4 regions of the Nocardia sp. NPDC003693 genome follow, and region 3 is predicted to be linked to each of the others. Evidence: riboswitches for the same ligand, from Rfam matches in the RefSeq annotation. Region 3 holds a riboswitch; each other region holds the start of a gene.
The links. A riboswitch is a leader RNA that binds a small molecule or an ion and turns the genes downstream of it on or off. The one in region 3 is predicted to bind cobalamin.
Positions count from the first base shown of each region.

Region 1: it holds a riboswitch for cobalamin, as region 3 does, so the genes downstream of both, ACWDOP_RS17150 (serine hydroxymethyltransferase) here and ACWDOP_RS11450 (methylenetetrahydrofolate reductase) in region 3, are expected to answer to the same signal.
Region 2: it holds a riboswitch for cobalamin, as region 3 does, so the genes downstream of both, ACWDOP_RS15215 (ABC transporter substrate-binding protein) here and ACWDOP_RS11450 (methylenetetrahydrofolate reductase) in region 3, are expected to answer to the same signal.
Region 4: it holds a riboswitch for cobalamin, as region 3 does, so the genes downstream of both, ACWDOP_RS16785 (ABC transporter substrate-binding protein) here and ACWDOP_RS11450 (methylenetetrahydrofolate reductase) in region 3, are expected to answer to the same signal.

Region 1 is NZ_JBSFNO010000013.1:169,504-174,416, forward strand. It holds gene ACWDOP_RS17130 (TerD family protein) at 1-366, opposite strand, end outside; gene ACWDOP_RS17135 (GlsB/YeaQ/YmgE family stress response membrane protein) at 541-810, shown strand; gene ACWDOP_RS17140 (helix-turn-helix domain-containing protein) at 891-2,096, opposite strand; gene ACWDOP_RS17145 (hypothetical protein) at 2,334-2,687, shown strand; cobalamin riboswitch at 2,778-2,963, shown strand; partial or broken gene ACWDOP_RS17150 (serine hydroxymethyltransferase) at 2,956-3,102, shown strand; gene ACWDOP_RS17155 (lipase family protein) at 3,268-4,671, shown strand; gene ACWDOP_RS17160 (NADPH-dependent F420 reductase) at 4,868-4,913, shown strand, end outside.
Region 2 is NZ_JBSFNO010000011.1:160,370-165,282, forward strand. It holds gene ACWDOP_RS15205 (ABC transporter ATP-binding protein/permease) at 1-42, opposite strand, end outside; gene ACWDOP_RS15210 (ABC transporter permease) at 39-1,013, opposite strand; gene ACWDOP_RS15215 (ABC transporter substrate-binding protein) at 1,024-2,622, opposite strand; cobalamin riboswitch at 2,657-2,815, opposite strand; gene ACWDOP_RS15220 (family 1 glycosylhydrolase) at 2,878-4,134, opposite strand; gene ACWDOP_RS15225 (lysophospholipid acyltransferase family protein) at 4,341-4,913, opposite strand, start outside.
Region 3 is NZ_JBSFNO010000007.1:164,236-169,148, forward strand. It holds gene ACWDOP_RS11440 (IucA/IucC family protein) at 1-1,400, opposite strand, end outside; gene ACWDOP_RS11445 (GNAT family N-acetyltransferase) at 1,413-2,051, opposite strand; gene ACWDOP_RS11450 (methylenetetrahydrofolate reductase) at 2,332-3,348, opposite strand; cobalamin riboswitch at 3,508-3,676, opposite strand; gene ACWDOP_RS11455 (hypothetical protein) at 4,012-4,308, shown strand; gene ACWDOP_RS11460 (family 2A encapsulin nanocompartment shell protein) at 4,572-4,913, shown strand, end outside.
Region 4 is NZ_JBSFNO010000013.1:91,390-96,302, reverse strand. It holds gene ACWDOP_RS16800 (ABC transporter ATP-binding protein) at 1-258, opposite strand, end outside; gene ACWDOP_RS16795 (FecCD family ABC transporter permease) at 255-1,256, opposite strand; gene ACWDOP_RS16790 (FecCD family ABC transporter permease) at 1,319-2,317, opposite strand; gene ACWDOP_RS16785 (ABC transporter substrate-binding protein) at 2,314-3,351, opposite strand; cobalamin riboswitch at 3,381-3,577, opposite strand; gene ACWDOP_RS16780 (MerR family transcriptional regulator) at 3,725-4,354, opposite strand; gene ACWDOP_RS16775 (hypothetical protein) at 4,432-4,887, shown strand.

The DNA.
Region 1 (4,913 bases), on a different contig from region 3:
TGCGATGTTCGAGAAACTCTGACCGGAGTACGATGTGATCACGACGATGACCGTCGTGACCTCCGGGGCCAGGCGAGCCAGGTCCAGGACTATGACCTCATTGTCGCCGGCCCCCTCACCGGTCAGATTGTCTCCGGTGTGACGGACCGACCCGTCCCGCGAGGAGAGTTGCCCGTAGTACACGGCGTCCATCAACTGATCATCAGCACTGAAAAGCAGTGCGGCAACGTTCAAGTCGACCCGCACCCCCGGTTCGAGGGTGCCGTCGGGGTGAACCACGAGATCGAGGTCCGATGCGTCCCATCCCAACGCCACCGCGACGCATTCCAGCGCCGATCCGTCCGGGTTTCCCAGCGCGATGGACACCGAGCATCTCCTTCGATCGCAATCTTGTCGCTCCCGGCATTCCCCCTGCTCGGAGCTTGAAACGCAGCGCGCCACCCGGGATTCTGCGGTACCCCCGCATCGTTTCCCCCGCGGCGGGTATGTGAGGAAGTGAGCGCCGGCGATCTCGGCGACGCTGATAGAAGGAGAAACATCATGCTCGGTCTGGGTATTCTCGGGTGGATCATCATTGGCGGTCTCGCTGGATGGATTGCCAGCAAGATCATGAAAACCGACGCTCAGCAGGGCATCCTGCTCAACATCGTCGTCGGTGTCATCGGCGGTCTGCTCGGTGGCTTCCTGCTCAAGCTCTTCGATGTCGACGTCGAGGGCGGCGGTCTCTGGTTCAGTTTCTTCACCTGTCTCGGCGGCGCCGTCATCCTGCTGCTCCTGGTCAACCTGGTCACGCGACGATCGGTGCGCTGACCCCTAACCACTGAAATCGCCTGTGCCCGAGCGCCCCACCTTCCGGGGGCGGCTCGGGCACAGGTGTGTACGGGGGTCGCTCAGCCGTTCACCGTCACCCCGCACCAGGCCGCGAAACCGCGAATTCCATCGGTGCGCCGGGCATCCTGCCGGGCCAGCACGCGAATGGTCTCGTGCACCATCGGGTGGTAGCGGGTGAGCGAGGGCGAGATGCCCTTGGCGGTGTGCAGCGCGTCCAGCACCATGGCGCGGTCACCGTGCAGCAGGTAGGCGCGAGCGAGATCGATGTAGTGGTGCCCGGACCGCGAGCGCGGGGTGCCCGCCGGAATGTACAGTCCCTCGGCTCTTTTCAGCGCTTCCCCGCCGTCCATCAGCTCCACCGCCAGCGCCACGGACCAGATGCCCGCGTTGGTCGGGCCGAAGACCAGCACCTCGTCGCGATCGTGCCCGATGCGTTTGGCGGTCGACTCGGCCTCGGCCAGATGCGAATCGGCCAGGTCCCGGTTCCCGGCCCGCGCGGCCGCCAGCCCGGACTGCAGATGCAGCCCGCCCCAGGCGATGAGATCTCCGTCGGTGCCCGCGCGCAGCAGGGCCTCGAGATCGGCGCGGCACTGCTCCAGGAAAACGAGCGCGGTCTTCCAGTCACCGCCGTTGGTCAGCAGACTCGCGCGATGGAACCGGCTCGCCGCGATCCACAGCGGATCCCCACTCGCGGTGGCGGCCCAGGTCATTCGATCCACGGCGCTGGCCGCCAGGTCCACGTAGCCCAGTTTGTGCGCGAGGCTGCGCACGTTGTAGTACAGCTCGGCCAGCACGACGAACACCCGATCGCGGTCGTGACCGTGGCTGCGGTGCACCAGGACTCGGGTTTCGGTGAGCAGGGCGGGCAGCAGCGCGGCCAGTTTGGGGGCGGCGGCGTCGCGCCGGTACCGGCGGGCCCGGATGGCGGCGTCGGCTAGCGCGGCGAGCGGGCGCACCTCGATGTCGGAGTCGGCCAGGTCGTAGGCGGCGAGTTCGTTGCGCAGCAGCGCGATCGCGCCGTGCAGTTCCCGATCCTCCACGCTGGTCGGCGCGAACGGCTGCCCCAGCAGTTCGGCGGTACTGGTGCGCAGGGCCTTCGCGCTCGCCGCGATGAAGGCCGGGGTGGCCGCGCGCCGGCCCTGTTCCACGGCGCTGATCAACGAGGTGGACAGTCCGGTCTCCATGGACAGCCGGGCCTGGGTCCACCCCCGGAGCTTGCGGCCCTGCGCGACTCGCGAGCCGACTCCAGCCGATTCCTCACTCATCACGGCCTCGATTCAAGCGGTTCCCCGGTATCGAGACTGCCACAGATTGTGTGAGTCCGCCGCAGGTCGCGGCGGCACGCTGGATACAGCGACCAGCGCCGGAGCGGTTCGTCCGATTTGTCGAATCTTCGGCGCGACAGGCGCACTCGATGAATCCACACCGAAGGAACCGGACATGGAACGCATGCGCGCCGACGAGGATCCACGGCCCCTCGCCTCGGGTGGGGGGTGCCGGTGATGTTCGAATGCCCCAAGGCCCTGGGTTTCCTGAACAAGGACGTCTCCGGCGGGCGGCAGCCGTGGGACGAGCGCCTGATCCGCAGCACCGCGGCCCGGCTCGGGTACGACCTGTCCAAGATCCTGGTGTTCGACGCCCACACCCAGGAGTGGGTGCACCGCCTGCGGGTCGCGGTCGACCGCACCGGCGCCGCGGCGGTGTTCGTCCCGAACGTCGAACACTTCGACGCCGCGGTGGTTCCCACCGGACTGGTCGCGGTGGTCGATGTGATCACCGTCGAACCCGAGGAGACCTACGCGCGCGGCGGCGCGCACGAGCCGGGCGGTCGCGACGCCCCCGGCACCGGCCACTGAACACCGATGCCTATCCTGGTGGCGCAGCTGGTTCGCTCGCGATGTGGCCCACGGAGCCCCTGACCCCATCGCGCGCGTCGAAGCCCGCGCGGCGGTGACGCCACCGCGGGTGAGAGGGAACCCGGTGAGAATCCGGGACTGCCCCGCAGCAGTGAGCAGGAACGACCGCCGTCACACGCACTGGACCCCGCGTCCGGGAAGCGACGGCCAGTAGGTGGACCCCGTACGGGGCCGGTGCCCCCGAGTCCGAAGACCTGCCCGCTGTACCGGCGACGCCGAGTTCACCGAGGTCGCCGACATCATCGCCACGGCACTGGCGGGCGGAGCCGATCTCGACGCGCTGCGCGGGCGGGTCTCCACGCTCGCCCGCGACCTTCCGCTGTACGACGGCCTCGAGGACTGGAAGCTGCTCTGACACGCGCGGTCTCCGTTCCGGGCGCCATGAGGGGGCAGCCGGAACGGAGACCGGCAACACTGCGGCACACTGTCTCGGACGGCTCTTGCTAGACAGTGATGTACAAGATAATCTGCCTTCGATGTGAGTCAGTGTGGTCTCACATGGAGCAGATGGAGTCGACCTATGGCGCTGCGCGCGTCGCTGCCGGGCCGTGTGGCCGTGGCGGCCCTGGCATTCACCGCGGTGGCGGGCACGTTCACCACCGCGACCGCAACGGGCGAGCCGGGCGGGTCCGCACCCGTCGCGGTCGCGCCCGCACCGGCGTTCGCGGTGCCCCCGGAACTGGATCCGGGCTTCTATCGGCCGTCCCCCGAGGTGGTGGCGAGCAAGGCGCCCGGTGAGATCATCGCCGCGCGGCAGGTCAACGTGGCCAACGCCGGGGTGATCCCGCTCAACGTCGATGCCTGGCAGGTGTCGTTCCGCTCCAACAACACTCGCGGCGAGGCGATTCCGGCCGTCGCGACGGTGCTGAAACCGCGCGGGTCCGCACCCGACAAGCTCGTCTCGATGCAGGTGGCCGAGGATTCGCTGGCCGCCTACTGCGCGCCCTCCTATGCGGTGCAGCAGTGGTCGGCGGCCGCGGCCGTCGGGCAGATCGTCGCGCCGCTGGAGTTCGTCATCGCGCAGGCGGCCATCCAACAGGGCTGGGCGGTGGTCATTCCCGACTATCAGGGACCCGACAGCGCGTTCGGCGCCGGGCCGCTGGCCGGGCGGATCACCCTCGACGGGATTCGCGCCGCCCGGGACTTCGAGCCGATGCGGCTGGCTCCGGACACCCGGATCGGCATGTACGGCTACTCCGGCGGCGCGATCGCGACCGGGCACGCCGCCGAGCTGAAGGCTTCCTACGCACCCGAACTCAACGTGGTCGGCACGGCCGAGGGCGGCGTGCCCGCCGACTTCGGTCCCCTGCTCGACATCGGCAACGGTCAGATCTGGGCGGGCATGATCTTCTCCGCCGTCATCGGTCTCGGCCGCGAGTACCCGGAGTTCGGGGCGCTGCTCAACAGCAACCTGGACCTGCTCGGACAGACGCTGCAGGTCGTCAAGGGCGGGCTGTGCGTGCAGTACAACACCGCGCTGTTCCCCTTCGCGAACATGAAGGGCATGCTGCGGGTGCCCGAGGGCGATCCGATGCGCAATCCGATCGTGCGCGACACCCTCGACCGCACCCGGATGGGCAAGGCCACCCCGGACATGCCGATGTTCATCTGGCAGGCCAATCCCGACGAGCTGATTCCGGTCGGACCGGTCAACACCCTGGTCGACACCTACTGCCAGGACCCGGCCGCGCGCGTCCAGTACACGCGCGAGCATCTGGGCGAGCACGTGACCACCGAGATCTCCGGCTCCACCACGGCACTGCTGTGGTTGCGCGACCGCCTCGACGGCAAGCCCGCCGCCCCCGGGTGCGCTGTCTCCGACACCCCGCTGATGGCAACGAATCCCGAGGGTTTGGGTCTGCTGGGCCAGACCCTCGGCGAGACGCTCGGCTCGTTCTTCGGCAAGCCGATCGGGGTGAAGTAGGTCCGGGTCGAGGTCGGTGCGGTGCCGCTTCGACGGTGATGCTCCCCCGCGCCCCCCGGCGGGGGCATTCACCCGGTATGGGTGAGGTAGCAGGGGGTAGGGGCGACCTACCTTCGGTGCATCGAGACCGGAATGTCCGTTCCTTCGGGAGCGGACCACCGGACTTGCCACCACGGCTACGGACCAGGGGGTTCGGGTGAGAATCGGAGTGATCGGATCGGGCGCGGTCGGGTCGGCGGTCG
Region 2 (4,913 bases), on a different contig from region 3:
CGCCAATACCGGCAGCCACAGCGAACGAGATCGACCCCTCATACCCGCTCCCCCAGCACCGCGTGCCGCGCCCGCGGGCTCACCAGCAGCGTGCACAGATCCGCCAGCAGATACACCCCGATCCCCACCGCCGCCAGCAGCACGGCCGCCGACTGTACGAACGGGAAGTCGCGAGCCTCGATGGCGCGCAACAACTCCTGCGAGAGCCCGGGAAACGCGAAGAGCGTCTCAACCACCGCGACACCGCCGATCAACCCGACCACCGACCCCGCCAGCGGATGCAGGGAGGCCGACAGCGCGTTGGGCGCCACGTGCCGCAGCATGAGCCGCGCCCCGCCGATTCCGTTGAGCCGCAACGTCCGTACGTACGGGCTCGCCATGACCTCGGTGGTCTGCGCGCGCACCATCCGCACCGGATGCGGCAGCAGCCCCAGCAGCAGGCAGGTCACCGGCAGCACCAGAATCTCCGGCCGGCTCCACACGCTCGCCCCGGTCGGCACCAGCGACACCGCGGGCAACAGCCGCAGCGAGAGCGACACCGTGGCCACCAGCAGCACGCCGAACACGAAGGAGGGCATGGATTCCACCGCCAGCGACCCGACACTGATCACCCGATCGGTACGGGTACCCGGGCGCGCACCCGCCAGCAGGCCGAGCCCGAGCGCGATCGGAATCAGCAGGGCCGCGGTGAGCGCCGCGAGCGCCACGCTGTTGCCGACCCGGCCCAGCAGCACCTCGGCCACCGGTCGGCCGGAGATCAGCGAGTCGCCGAAATCGCCGCGCACGAACCCGGCGACCCACTCGGCGAACCGCACCGGCGCGGGCCGGTCCAGCCCCATGTGCGCACGCAGGGCGGCCAAGCGCTCCGGGGTGGGATCACCGCCGCCGGTGCGCGAGGCGACGACCGTCGCCGCGTCCGAGTCCAGTGTCTCGAACAACCCGAAGACCAGCAGCGCCACGACGAACAGCACGACGATCCCGCCGCCGGCCCGCCGGGCGGCATAGCCGATCACGACCGGCGAATCATTGCTCGGCCAGCCAGGTGGTCGCGTAGTTCGCCCAGTCGTCGGTGCCCGGCACACCGTCGCGCACCCCGCCCACGTGCACGCGGGCCGCGTCGGGCCGCTTGGCGAAACTGTGCAGGATGTACCCGCCCTCGTCCCAGAGTTCGCGCTGCAGTTCGCGATACAGCGTGGCCCGGCGCGCCGGATCCATGGCCGCGCGCGCCTGCGCGAACTTGGCATCCCAGCCGGGCCGCTTCCAGCCGGTGCCGTTGCTCGGCGAATCACTGGTCATGGTCTGGCCGTAGAAGTAGTCGAGACTGTAGTTCCACCAGCCGATGTGCGACAGCGCGGCCTTGCCGCTGACCTGGGAGAAGTAGGTGTCCGCCGGCACCGATTCGAGCTTTATCGTGATGCCCGCGGCCTTGGCCTGCTCGGCGAACAGCGTCGCGGATTCCAGCATGCCGGGGAAGCCGTCGGCGGTGGGCAGGGTGACGGTGAGATTCTCCTTGCCCGCCGCCCGCAGCAGCTCGCGCGCCTTCCGCGGATCGTAGGCGCGCTGGGGCAGATCGGCGTCGTAGAAGGGCGCGCCCCTACCGTAGATGTCGTTGCCGAGTTCGGCGTAGCCGTAGTACACCGAATCCACCATGGCCTGCCGGTCCACCGCCAGCCGCATGGCCTGGCGCACCCGCACGTCGTCGAACGGCGCGGTGTCCACGCGCATCTGGAACGCGCCCATGAGACCGGCCGGCGGGGTGACCACCGTGATGTCGCTGTCCCCGGACAGGTTTCGCGCCTGCAGATACGAGATCTCGTGCACCACATCGGCTTCCCCGGACAGGAAGGCGTTCACCCGGGCCTCGGTCTCGGCGATCTGGATGATCTCCACCTCGTCCAGGAAAACCTGCCCGTCCCAGTACTTCTCGTTGCGCCGCAACAGGGTCCGGTCGCCCGGAGACCACTTGACCAGCGCGAACGGCCCGGTGCCCACCGGCAGCACCGACCCGTCGATGACGCCGGTGCCGTCCTTGACGATGTAGCAGTACCAGCCCGCGAGCACCGAACCGAAGTCCGCCAGCGGCGTTTTCATCTGCACCGTCACCACGAGATCGCTCTCGGCGCGGGTGCGCGACATGTCGACCGCGGAGAGATCGCCCGAGGAGTTCCGGGCCGGGTCGAGCATGCGCTGGAAGCTCCACAGCACATCGCGCGCGGTCAGCGGGGAGCCGTCGCTGAACAGCACGCCCGGCCGCAGCGTGATGCGCCATTGGCTGCCATCGGCATTCGGCACGACCGACTCCGCCAGCCGGTAGCGCAGCGTCAGGTCGTTGTTGTAGGCGACGAGCTTGTCCCAGACGTTCTTGGACACCGCGCCGCCGGCCGAACTCCCGGCCTGATGCGGATCGAGCACGTCCGCGCTCGCCGAGCGCCCGGCGATCACCGTCCGCAGGCGGCCGCCCGGCCGGGGCGGGCCCGAGGCCGCGGTGCGTGCACCGGTGTCCGAGCCGCAGCCCGCGAGAACGCCCGACGTGCCGAGCAGGACGGCCCCGAGCGCGCCCGCGCTGCCGAGCAGGAATGTGCGGCGGCCGACATCCGGCCGTCGCGGTGTGTAGTTGTTCATCAATCCTCGTTGGTGTGATCCCGATACCGCGGGCGCAGGTATCCTGGCTCCCGGATCGACACACCCCGCCGGCCTTCCAACCTGGGCAGGTCGTGACCATATTTCGGCGGATTGCTCCCCGGTGACAGTTGCGGGACAGCCCCGGATTCACACCGGTGTTCCCTACGCCGGGTACCGACCCTACGGGACGGACCGGGCGCGCGGGGGACGCCCGCCGGACGGGCGGCAGCGGCTCGGTCGCGCCGCCGGGCGCGGCTATTCGACCACGGCGGGCGCCGCGCAGCTGTCCGGAACCGCGACGAGCGAGCAGGTCACCGGGTACCGCGTGGGCTTGTAATCGCTCGGGACTCCGCCGCGCGCGGTGATGTCGCGGTAGGCGGCGACACCGTCGGTGGGATGGCGGGTCAGGCTCGGATCGTGCTGGGCGTCAACGGTGTACAGGCCGAAGCGGGCGGAATAGTCGCCCCATTCGTAGTTGTCGGTGAGGCTCCAGTAGTTGTAGGAGACCACGTCGACGCCGTCCGCTTTGGCGCGCTGCAGCCAGTAGACGGTGTCGCGCAGATGATCGCCGCGGGTGTAGCCGTCGTCGCGACCGCCGTCCGGGCCGGTGGCCAGACCGTTCTCGATCACGCGAATGGGCTTGCCGGGGAACCGCGCCGCGATGTGGCGGAGCACGTAGTAGATGCTCTCCGGGGCCTGGGTGCTCTTCCAGAACTCCCCGGTCGCGCCGTACGCGGCGGACAGGTCGGTGACCGAGGTGGAGTAGTAGTGATCCACGCCGATGAAGTCCAGGCTCTCGCGCATCTGTTCCGGGAACAGCTGCTCCAGCCACGACTGCACGCCCGGGATCGGGATGTACGCCAGGTTGGAGGAGACCTGCGCGTCCGGCTGTACGGAGTGGATGTGGCGGTAGATGTCCCGGTGCGCGGCGACGATGCCGGACACCATCGCGCCCGCGTTCTCCGGGCGCAGACCGCCGTACATGAGCTCGCGCCGGACGTATTCGGTCGGCTCGTTGAAGGTGATCCACAGCGGGCGCGCCCACGCGTAGCGATCGACCACCCGCCGCGCGAAATCGACCAGTTCCGAGGACATCTCGGGTCGATTCCAGCCGCCGCGATCCACCTCCCATCCGGGATGGACCCAGTGGTTCAGGGTGATCATCGGCCGCATGCCGGAGCCCACGATCCGCGCGATGACCGCGTCGTAGAACGCCCACCCCGCCGGATCATCGCTCCCCGGAACGGTTTCCACGCGCGACCACTCGACCGAGGTGCGATAGATCCCCACCCCCAGACTCCGCGCCCGCTCGATGTCGGCCGCGTAGTTGTGGAAGAAGTCGACCGAGTTGCCGATGGGCTCGCGCACCCGGCCCTGATCCCCGTACCGCAGCCAGTTGCTGTCGGGGCTGTAGCCCTCGGACTGGAATCCGGACTGCGCGACACCGAACTCGAAGTCGTCGCCGAGCCCCGGCACATCCGCACCCGCCGGCCCGGCGCCCACCACGGTCATCGTCGCGATCGAGAAGGCCGCGGCCACCCCCGCCGTACACAGTTTCGACCACCGCTGCCGCACTTCGATCCTCCGGTCCACCGAGCTCTACCGATACACCGATGCATCCGGATGCATCGGTGTACGCGGAAGTATGCTGCGCGCCCGCGATGTGCGCCAGGGATCGCGAACAAGATTCCGGTACAGGCGAATCCCGGTGCGCGCGCTCAGCCCCGATCGGCCGGGGTCGCCGACGGCTGCAGCAGGCGTTCCTCGAGTGCCGCCACCTGGGCCGCGACGCGTTCGTGCTCGGCGAGGTGCACCAGATCCGCGAACGCGCGATCGACACCGGAGTCGGCGATGGCGCGTTCACAGCGACGGGCCAGCTCGTGCCGATCGGTACCGGGCGGCACCGTGGGCTGCAGGGTGAGCTCGGCGATAACGCCCCGCGAGCGCAGGACACGGCGGATCGAGTCCGCCATCGTGTCGATGCCGACGAACGCGGGGACCGTGGAGACCGCGCCGTCGGCGTCGAGGTAGCGCAGCTGGATCGGCTGCACCGGCGTGCCGGTGTCCACCGCGGCCTGGAACAGCGCGGGCCGCAGGTGACCGTGGGCGCGACCGCACCAGGTGGTGCCCTCGGGGAAGATGCCGACGCGCTCGCCCGCGCGCAGGCGGGACGCGATCTCACCGATCACGCCGGGCAGGGCGCGCAGGCGTTCGCGTTCGATCGGGATGACGCGGACCTTGCGGGCGACCGCGCCGAGCACCGGCCAGTCGATGAGGTCGGCGCGGGCGAC
Region 3 (4,913 bases):
GCGCCGAAGATCGACACCTCCTCGCCGAGGTCCTTGAGCATGGCGCGCACCGGAACGCCCTTGTCCAGCACCAGGATCAGGTTCTCGCCGTGGGGGGAGAACTTGAGTTCGTACCGGTAGAGCAGGTACACGATCGGGTGCAGGTAGGACCGCAGGTACCGGCGCAGCCAGTCGCCGGCCTCGAGACCCGACTCGCGAACCACGGCCGCCAGGAAGGAATCGCCGTGGTGATCCACGTGCAGCAGCGCCGCCATGGTGGTGAGCTGTTCGCCCTCGCGCACCAGCGGGACCGGGCTCTCGCGCCACAGCGCCGCGAGCAGCTTGCGGTACTCCGAGCCGGGCTGAGTGATCGAGGTGTAGCTGGGGCTGCGGTACCCGATGGCCGCGACCTCGTACAGCATCTCGAAGTCGAGCGACTTCAGGTACTCGTCACCGCGGACCAGGCCGCGAATCCAGTCGTTGATCAGCGGGGTGTTGCGCATGTAGTCCGCGGACATGCCGCGGGTGAATCCCATGTTGACGATGGAGAGCGCCATCTTGACGTAGTGCCGGGTGGGGCGGGTGGTGTTGAACAGCGTGCGGATGGACTGCTGCGGCTGGTACAGGTCCGGCCCGGTGCCCAGTTCCACGATCTTCTGCTCGGCGATGTCGACGGCGTAGACGCGGGAGATCTTCTCGAGCCACTGCCACGGGTGCACCGGCATGTAGTAGTACCGCGCCGGATCCAGGCCGCGGCCGGTGAGCACCGCCGCGAAGCGGTCCAGGGTGTCCGCGCCCAGTTCCTCGCGCACCACCGAGTCGTAGTCCACGCCCTCGACCGCGGCGAACTCGCAGTGCTCGCGCCGGACCGCGACCCAGGTCAGCGCGAAACGCGAACCCCATTCGGGCGCATAGTTCTCCACGTCGTGGACGCTGAAGCCCAGCCGGCCCGCGTTGGCCACGATGCACGGATGACCCTCGGTCATGGTGCGCTCGATGGTCTGGAAGTCCGCGACCGCCAGCTCCGCGGCCGCGATGCGCCGATCGTCGGGGCGATTCGCGCTCATGAGCAGGGTGTTGGTGAACTCCTCGAGGTATTCCGGCAGCGCGTCGCGCGGAATACCCAGGGAGCCACTGAGATCGATGACGAGCTGGGTGGCGTCGATGCGCGCGGGCTCGCCGTCGCGGGTGCGGCGCAGCGACGACTCGTCGATGCACCAGCTGTCCAGGGACAGCACCTCGGCGCGGAAACCGTATTCGGTCAGGCCGTCATCGGAGTGCAGTACGTAGACGCCGGGGGTCAACTCGACGGGGTGCACGAACCGCTCGTGGCAGAACTCGGCCAGAATCTTGGTCGCGATTCTTCTCTCGTAGGTCTGCCAGAACGCGGATAGGGATGCGGAAGCTTCGGGGCTGGTCAAAGCACTACCTTCTCAGGAGTTCGCGAGCTGGAAGTCGGTCGCCAGGGACCGGCCGTTGTCCGTGAGCCGAATGAAATCGGCACGGGTGCAGTAGCTCAGGCGGGCGATCTTGTCGGCCACCGGGAAATCACCCGCGACCTGGAAGCCGACCGCGGCGTTGAGCTTCTGCACGTGCAGGTTCCGGTGATCCGGCTCGACCACGACCCGTTCGGCGCCGCACTCGAAGAAGGCGGTGCGCATGATGTGCAGCATGACGTTGCCGGTGAAGCCCGGCAGCCTGCGCTCGCTGTTGGACACCAGCAGGTGCATGCCGATGTCACCGGCCGCGTGCTCGTATCCGGTGCCCGGCTTGGCCAGATCACTGGTCTGCGGGTTGTACAGCTCGAACAGGAACTGCGGCTCGTCCTCGAAAGCGCCGATCCACATACCGAATCGCGGATCCGGGTCGGACTTGGCGACGCGGATCAGATCCTCGACGTCGGCCGGGGTGCTCTCGAGCATGCCCCAGTACGCCGACTTGGGGTGGATGAGCCACCGATGAGCGGTCTCGGTGTCACGTTCGATATCGATGGGCCGGGCGGTCAGCTCGTAAACAGCTGGTTCGGCAACTCCATCGGTACCCGGACTCGTCTCGGGACGAGCAACCACCATCAGAAACCCTCTCGCAGATCCACATTCGCGAGTTAGGGTAACCTATTTTATTAGGGTGGGCTAACCCGAAAATCGCAGCGGGTCTCTCGCAACACGCGAGCAATAGCGGCAGGCTTTCAGCATCTACGGCCGGCCGCGGGGCGTAACCGCTGATCAGCGTACACTTACGTAGTAAACGTAGCCTAACCTCATCCGATTTAGGTTAGGCTAGCGTAACGCAGATCTCAGAGCCAGCCGATTGCCGGGCCGGGCCGGGATTTCCGGACCCGCCGCCGGTTTCTCAGGCGCTCAGCGGCGCCGCGGTGACCCGGTAGCCGAGATTGGTCAGCACCTCGGTCGTCGCCTTGGCGAAATTGAGGGTGATGAAGTGCAGACACGGCGCGCCCTCGTCGATGAGACGCTGCGCCATTTCGGTCGCGATCTCGATGCCCTCGGCGCGCACCGCGGCCCTGTTCTCTTCGGGCCCATCCCCCGCCGCGCGCCGCAACCGCGCCAGCACGGCGGGCGGGAGCTCGCGGCCGGACAGCTCCACCGCGCGCTGCACCGTGCGCAGCGAGGTGATCGGCATCAGCTCGGGAATGATCGGCTTCGCGCCCTCGACCGGGTCGTGCGCGGCCACCCGATCCCGCAGTCGCAGATAGTGCTCGACGTCGAAGAACATCTGGGTGATCGAATAGTCGGCTCCGGCGCGGAGTTTGGCGACCAGGTGCGCGGTATCGGTGGCCAGGTCCGGTGAGCGGTGATGGCCCTGCGGGAACGAGGCCACCCCGACCTTGAAATCGCCGAGATCGCGCACGATGCGCACCAGTTCCTCGGCGTACTCCACACCGTCGGGGTGCCGCTCCCACGCCCCGAGCGGATCGCCCGGCGGATCACCGCGCAGCACCAGGATGTCGCGGATGCCGCAGTCGGCGTACGAACCGACCAGGGCGCGCAGTTCGGCGATGCTGTGGCCGACCGCGGTCAGGTGCGCCACCGGCAGCAGGGTGGTCTGCTGGGCGAGCTGGCCGGTGATGCGGGCGGTGCGGTCCTTCGTGGAGCCGCCGGCCCCGTAGGTCATGGAGACGAAGGCCGGGTGCATGCGCTCGAATTCCCGGACCGTGCGCCACAGCCGGGCCTCGCCGGCGGCGTCACGCGGCGGATTGAACTCCACCGAGAAGGGCACTCGCGCACCGGAATGGATGCGCAGGTTCTGCACGACCGAGGCGCGCGCGGCGGCCAGGGGCGCGACGCGGGCGGTGCGTTCGATCGGCGCGCGGCCGGGCACGGCCGCGAATGTATTGTCCGGGTTCGTCATTGGTGAGCTCCATGGTCAGCATGCCGATGGCCACCTCATCGCGAGTGCACGCTGAAAGGAGCCCATGATGTGGCGTCGTGTGACGCCCGGTTCCGCTCGGCATGCCACCCGGTCCACGAGGCGACAACCGCCGGACACGACGTATCCGGCACAACGGGCAGGTCTTCGGACTCGTGGGCATCGACCCGTGACCCGGGTCGGCCCCGGCGCTCGTGCCGGGGCTGGTCCTATCGGCCATCGCTTCCCGGGCAACGCGCCCAGCGCGGAATGACGGCTGTCGTTCCCACTCACCGCTGCGGGACAGTCCCGGATTCCCACCGGGTTCCCTCTCGCCCCGCGGCGCGCGAACGCGCCACCGGGCTTCGACGCCTTCGGACGGATCAGGGGCTCCTCGATACCGCCTCCGGCGAACCAGCTGCGCAGGCGAATATAGCGAAGTGGTACCGCCGCCGACAACCACACCCCTTCCCGGCGCGTCCCGGCGTCGCCCGGCCGCGTGTCACGGCGCCGACGCGCCCGGACGGCCGCGTAGTCTGCGTCCGTTCCGAAGCCGCTGATCAGACCCTGGAGAAGCCATGAATTGGGAAGCGTGGCAAGAAAGTTGGGATCGCGGACCTGCCGACGCTGTTGCGCCCCGGCGGGCTGCTCGTCAACGCCGATCACATGCCCGACCCGGGGACCCCGCTACTGAACGAGCTGGACGAGCGGATCCAGCGCGGACATCAGGAGCGTGTGCGCTCGGAGGGCGTGCCGGATTGGGAACGGTGGTGGGCGAGCATCGCCGACGATTCCCGGCTGAGCAACGAACTGGCCGCCAGTCGCGCCATCCTGGACAACCGGCAGCAGGGCGTTCCGCAGACCCTGGACTGGCATCTCGACCGTGTCCGCGCGGCGGGGTTCACCGAAGCCGGGGTGGCGTGGCGCTCGATCACCGACGCGGTGCTCGTGGGCGTGCGCTGAGGCGCGGGGCCGCACCGGTTTCCACGCGCGCCGCCCGCGCGCTCATTACCGCGCAATTACGGTTTCCTCACTGTTAGCTCGTGACTCCTATCCGGCGGAGTGCACTCCTTCACATTCACGGAAGTGGCGGCATCGAATCACGGTATCGCCAGCAAACTTCCAGGACACGCCCGCCGTGTGCTTCGCCAGGACAGCGCCGACTCCCGGGGTTAGTATTCCGTCCCGTCGGTAACCCCCAATTTGCCTAATTGAAGGCGGTTTTCATGACAAGTACCGTGCCGCAACCGGTGGCACTGGGCGACGAGGCCGCTCGGACACTCGCCAATGCCACCAAGACCGTTCCGCAGATGGAGTCGATCACCCCGCGGTGGTTGGTCCATCTGCTGAGCTGGGTGCCGGTGGAAGCCGGTATCTACCGGCGCAATCGGGTGACGCACGAGCAGACCGTCGACATCAAGTGCGACAACTACGACGAGTCCCCGCTGCCGGAGACCTTCATCGACTACGAGAAGGATCCGCGCGAGTACCGGCTCAAGGCCGTGCACACGATTCTCGACGTGCACACCCGGGTCTCGGACCTGTATTCCAGCCCGCACGACCAGATC
Region 4 (4,913 bases), on a different contig from region 3:
CTGCTGCGGCAGCATGCCGAGACGGCGGGCCAGCGTGCGCGCGGGCTGCCGGGCGATGTCCGCGCCGTCGAGCAGCACCGCGCCGGTGGCCGGCGGCAGCAGCCGGGCCAGGCCGCGCAGCAGCGTCGATTTGCCGCAGCCGTTGCGGCCGACGATGACCGTGAACCGCCCGGCGGGGAAGTCCAGGTCGGCGTCGGTGACGACGGCGGCGCCGCCGTAGGCGAGGCCGAGTCCTGCGGTGGTCAGCTGTGCGGTCATCCTGCGTGTCCGATTCGAGTAGCGCGGGCGAGGAGGTAGACGAGAACGGGCGCGCCGAGAATCGCGGTGACGACCCCGACCGGCAGTTCGGCCGGGAACAGCCGGCGCGCGGCCAGATCGGCGGTGACCACCAGCAGCGCGCCGGCCGCCGCGGCGGGTGCGAGCGCGGCGCCGCGGCCGGCGAGCAGGCGGCGCGCGATCTGCGGTGCCACCAGGGCGACGAAGGCGATCGGCCCGGCCGCCGCGGTGGCCAGTGCCGCGGCCAGTGCGGCGAGCACGACCAGCGTGGTCCGCTGCGATGCGCGCCGCCCGGTCAGCGAGTGGGCGAGGTCGTCACCGAGTTCGAGCAGCGGAAGCGCCCGGGCGAACACGATCAGCGGCGGCAGCACCGCGGCCACCGCCGCGGTCGCGAATCCCACGTGGAGCCAATCGCGTCCGGTCAGGCTGCCGGTGAGCCACATGGCCGCGGTATGGGCCTGGTAGATGTTCGCGCGGGTCAGGATGAACGCGATGGCCGCGGACAGCATGGCCGTGACCCCGATGCCGACCAGGACCAGGCGGTAGCCGTCGAGCCCGTCCTTGGTCGCCACCGCCAGGATCAGCGCCATGGCCGCGAAGGCCCCGGCGAGCGCGCCGCCGACCAGGCCCAGGCCCGATCCGCCGAGCACGACGCTCACCACCAGCGCACCCAGGGACGCGCCGGTATTGATGCCGATGATCTCGGGGCTGACCAGGGGGTTGGTGGCGACGCGCTGCAGAATCGCGCCCGAGATCGCGAACGCCGCGCCCGTGCCCAGGCCGGTCAGCACCCGGGGGAGGCGATCGGCCACCACCACGTCGTACTCGATCAGCGTGCCGCCGCCGCCCAGCACCCGCAGCACGTCGGCGACGGTCAGCGGGTAGTGCCCGACGGTGAGAGACCACGCCGCCACGAGCAGGGCGGCGGACGTGAGGGCCACGGTGAGCAGGGCCGAGCGGCGCTGGACCCGAATGACCACCCGCTGTCCGGGCGAGCGCAACAGTACTGTGCCCCCGGGCAATACGCTCGGTTCGAGTCGTGTCACAGGGTCGCCACCTTCCGGTTGCGCACGAGGTACAGGAAGAACGGCGATCCCGCGAAGGCGGTGATGATGCCGACCTGGATCTCCTGCGGCTGGGCCAGCACCCGGCCGGCGATGTCGGCGAACAGCAGCAGGGTCGGTCCGAGCAGCGCGCACCAGACCAACACCCAGCGATAGTCGTGCCCGGCGAACGCGCGGGCGATATGCGGAATCACCAGGCCGATGAACGCGATCGGACCGGCGATCGCCACCGCCGAGCCCGCCAGCAGCACCACGCTCAGCGCACCGAGACCGCGGACCACGACCGGGCGGGTGCCGAGCGTGCGCGCCATGTCGTCGCCGATGGCGAGGGCGTTGAGCGAACGCGCCACCGCGACCGTGAGCGCCGCGCCGACGGCCAGGAAAGGCAGTACGGCCCACAGGGATTCGAGGCTCGCCCGGGTGAGCGAGCCGACCACCCAGAAGCGGAAGTTGTCGAACGTGGTGCGGTCCAGCAGGGTGATCGCCGTGGTGATCGACCCGCACAGGGCCGTGAACGCGGCCCCGGCCAGGACCAGCTTCACCGGCGTCGCGCCGCCGAATCCCAAGGAGCCCAGGGTGTATACGAACACCGCGGCCACCGCCGCGCCCACGAACGCGAACCACACCAGGCCCGCCGCCGAGCTCAGTCCGACAACCGCCATGGCGAGCACGATCGCCAGTGACGCGCCGGCGTTGATGCCGAGCAGGCCCGGACCGGCCAGGGGGTTGCGGGTCAGACCCTGCATGACGGCCCCGGCGAGGGCGAGCGCGATGCCCGCCAGCAGCCCGGCCAGCGTGCGCGGCAGGCGGATGTAGCGCACGATCCGGTCGGTGTCGCCGCCCCGGAAATCGGTGAACGCCGCGAGCACGTCGGCCAGATCGAGCGGGTGCGTCCCGATCAGCATGGAGCCCGCGCAGGTCGCGGCCAGCGCGGCCCCGGCAACAAGCAGGCCGGCGCCGCGCACGGTGCCGATCACCGCGCGAACAGATCCGGGTGGATCAGTCCGGCGACGAGTTCGGTGGCGTACGCGATGCGCACCCCGGCGGCGCGATCGGCGAACAGGAACGGGTGCACCGTTTTCGCGCGCACGGCTTTCAGATTGGCGAAGGCGGGATTGCCGGTGAGCTTGTCCACTTGCGGCTGCGCGTCGGCGCGCACGTAGCTCGCCTTACAGCACAGGCTGGTCAGGATGATGTCGGGATCGCGGGCGATGAGCTGCTCCGCGCCGATCTGCACGTTGCGGCGTTCGGTGAGGTCGGCGAAGGCGTTGACCCCGCCCGCGGCCTCGATGATCCGGCTGACGAAATCGATGCCGCCCGCGACGGTGTAGGAGCCGTCGTCCTTGGGCGTGACGACCGCGACCGTCGGCCGGGCCGCGCCCTGGACCTTCGCGCGCACCGCCTCGATCCGCGAACTCAGGTCGGCGACAACGGTCTCCGCGCGCTCGGACGCGCCCCACAGCGCGCCCAGGTCCCGCAGGTCGGCGTACACGTTGTCGAAGCGCACGGTCGCGGGGTCGATGGCCTCGTCCGCGAGGCCGTCCGCGCTCGGGCACAGTGGGCTCAGCACCCAGGTCTCCACGCCCAGATCGTGCAGGCTCGCCCGCGTTCCGACGCTGCTCTGCGACGACGTGGCGAACACGCCGTTGAAGCCCGACAGCACGAAATCCGGTGTCTGCGCCAGCAATTCGTCCCGGCTCGGCAGCTTCTCCACGTAGGGGGATTTCGCCTGCGCGGCTTGGTATTCCGGCAGCACCGCCGAATCCAGGAACGCGGTCCCGGCCAGGCGATCGGTGACGCCGAGGGCGTGCGCGATCTCGATGGAGGGCTGGTACGCGGCGTAGATGCGCTGCGGCGGCCCTGGCACGGCGACGTCGATGCCGCAGTTGGCGCGGGTGACGGCGTTCGCGCCGTCGGCCGCGGGTCCGGCCTGTACGCCGCAACCGGTCAGCATCAGCGCGCAGGCGAGCAGCGCGCCGGTACGCAGGCGCGCGAAAACAGATGGGGTCACCGAGACCGCCTTCCAGGTCCTCGTGGAATGGGGTGTTGCCTGCCGTGGCCGGTCTCCTGGCTGACGGGATACCGCGTGAACGATCGGCCTTCCCAGGGCGCGAGCACCCCAGTGGCCCCGGACGGATCACTCCGTCCGGACAGATCTGTTCACTTCCCGATCACAGTGGCGAGGGCCGCACCGGCTTCACACCGGTTTCCCGAACACCACGGCGGAGGGACTGTACCAAGATCACGCGCGAGCGCGGGAAGCGCTCGGGCCCGGCCGGATCCGGCGCGCTCGGATCCGCGCTCGAGGTCCGAGTTGTTCGCCGGGGCCCGTGCCGGCGCGACCAGGGGGAGTTCCCGGCCGGTACGGGCGTGGCCCGGGAGTGCTACTCGACGTGCCCGTCCGGCTTCGGTGCGAGGCGGCGGGCGGAGAGTTCGGCGTGCGAGACGCGCCGCAGGGCCGCGATGACCGGTTCGTAGAGGGCGGTGCCCAGTACCGCGTATTCGATTGCGCGGGAAGCGGAGTCGAGGGGCATCTCGGCTATGTCGTACTCGGCGATCGCCAGCACGGCGGGGCCGTAGGCGCGCAGGCGGTCCTCGGTCATCGGCATCCCGGCGGCCTCGGCGGCGGCGAGGGCGTGCTCGAGCTGGGCCACGGCCGGGTAGTCGTCGGGGACGGCGAGGCCGAGGGCGGTGAGCGCGGCGCGGGCGCGCGGGTACTCGGCGGGTTCGCCGGGGTCGACGGCGGGCGGCAGCAGGGCGGTGGCGGTGGCCAGGGTGTCGAGCAGGGGGCGGCCGGGCTCGTCGATGAGGGTGACGATCGCGCGGATCTGAGCCATCGACAGGCCGAGCCCGGACAGCGCCTTGATCAGGGCGACCCGCTGGACGTGCGTCTCGTCGTAGCGCGCGCGGGTGGCGCTGGTGGCTTCGCCCGGCATCAGCACCCCTTCGCGCAGGTAGAACTTCACGGTCGGGATCGGCACGCCGGTCCGTGCCGCCAACTCCGACATGAGCACGCGGGTCTCCTTCGCTCGGCGCCTTGACATTAGGTACTTGAACTATCCAATATTGGGTAGTAACAGTATCCAATCAAGTGTACGAACCCGCGGGAGTCCTCGTGTACGCCACCCTGATCGATCCCCTGATCAGCATTGTTCTCGGTGCCACCATCATCTCCGTCGCCACCATCGCCTTCGGTGGGACGTTCCTGCTCCGCGTCGTCACCGGCGGTCAGGAAACCAACGAACTGCAGAAATCCTTCTTCCGCGCCGGGCACGCGCACGCCGGGGTCCTGGTGATGCTCGGCCTGCTCCTGGCCGTGCTCGGCAACGCCGCCGGCGCCAGTCCCGGCTGGGCGAACGGCGGTGCGATCGCGGTCCTGGCCGCGGCGATCCTGATGCCCGCCGGGTTCTTCCTCTCGGTGCTGGGCACCGACCCCGTTCGCCCGAATCGCCTGATCGCCGCGGTGTGGCTCGGCGCTGCCACCCTCGTCACCGGCGTCGTCATCTCCGGCGCGACCGTCCTGCTCGCGGGCATCGACCGGTTCTGATTCCGGCGCAGTGAGACCGCCTGCGG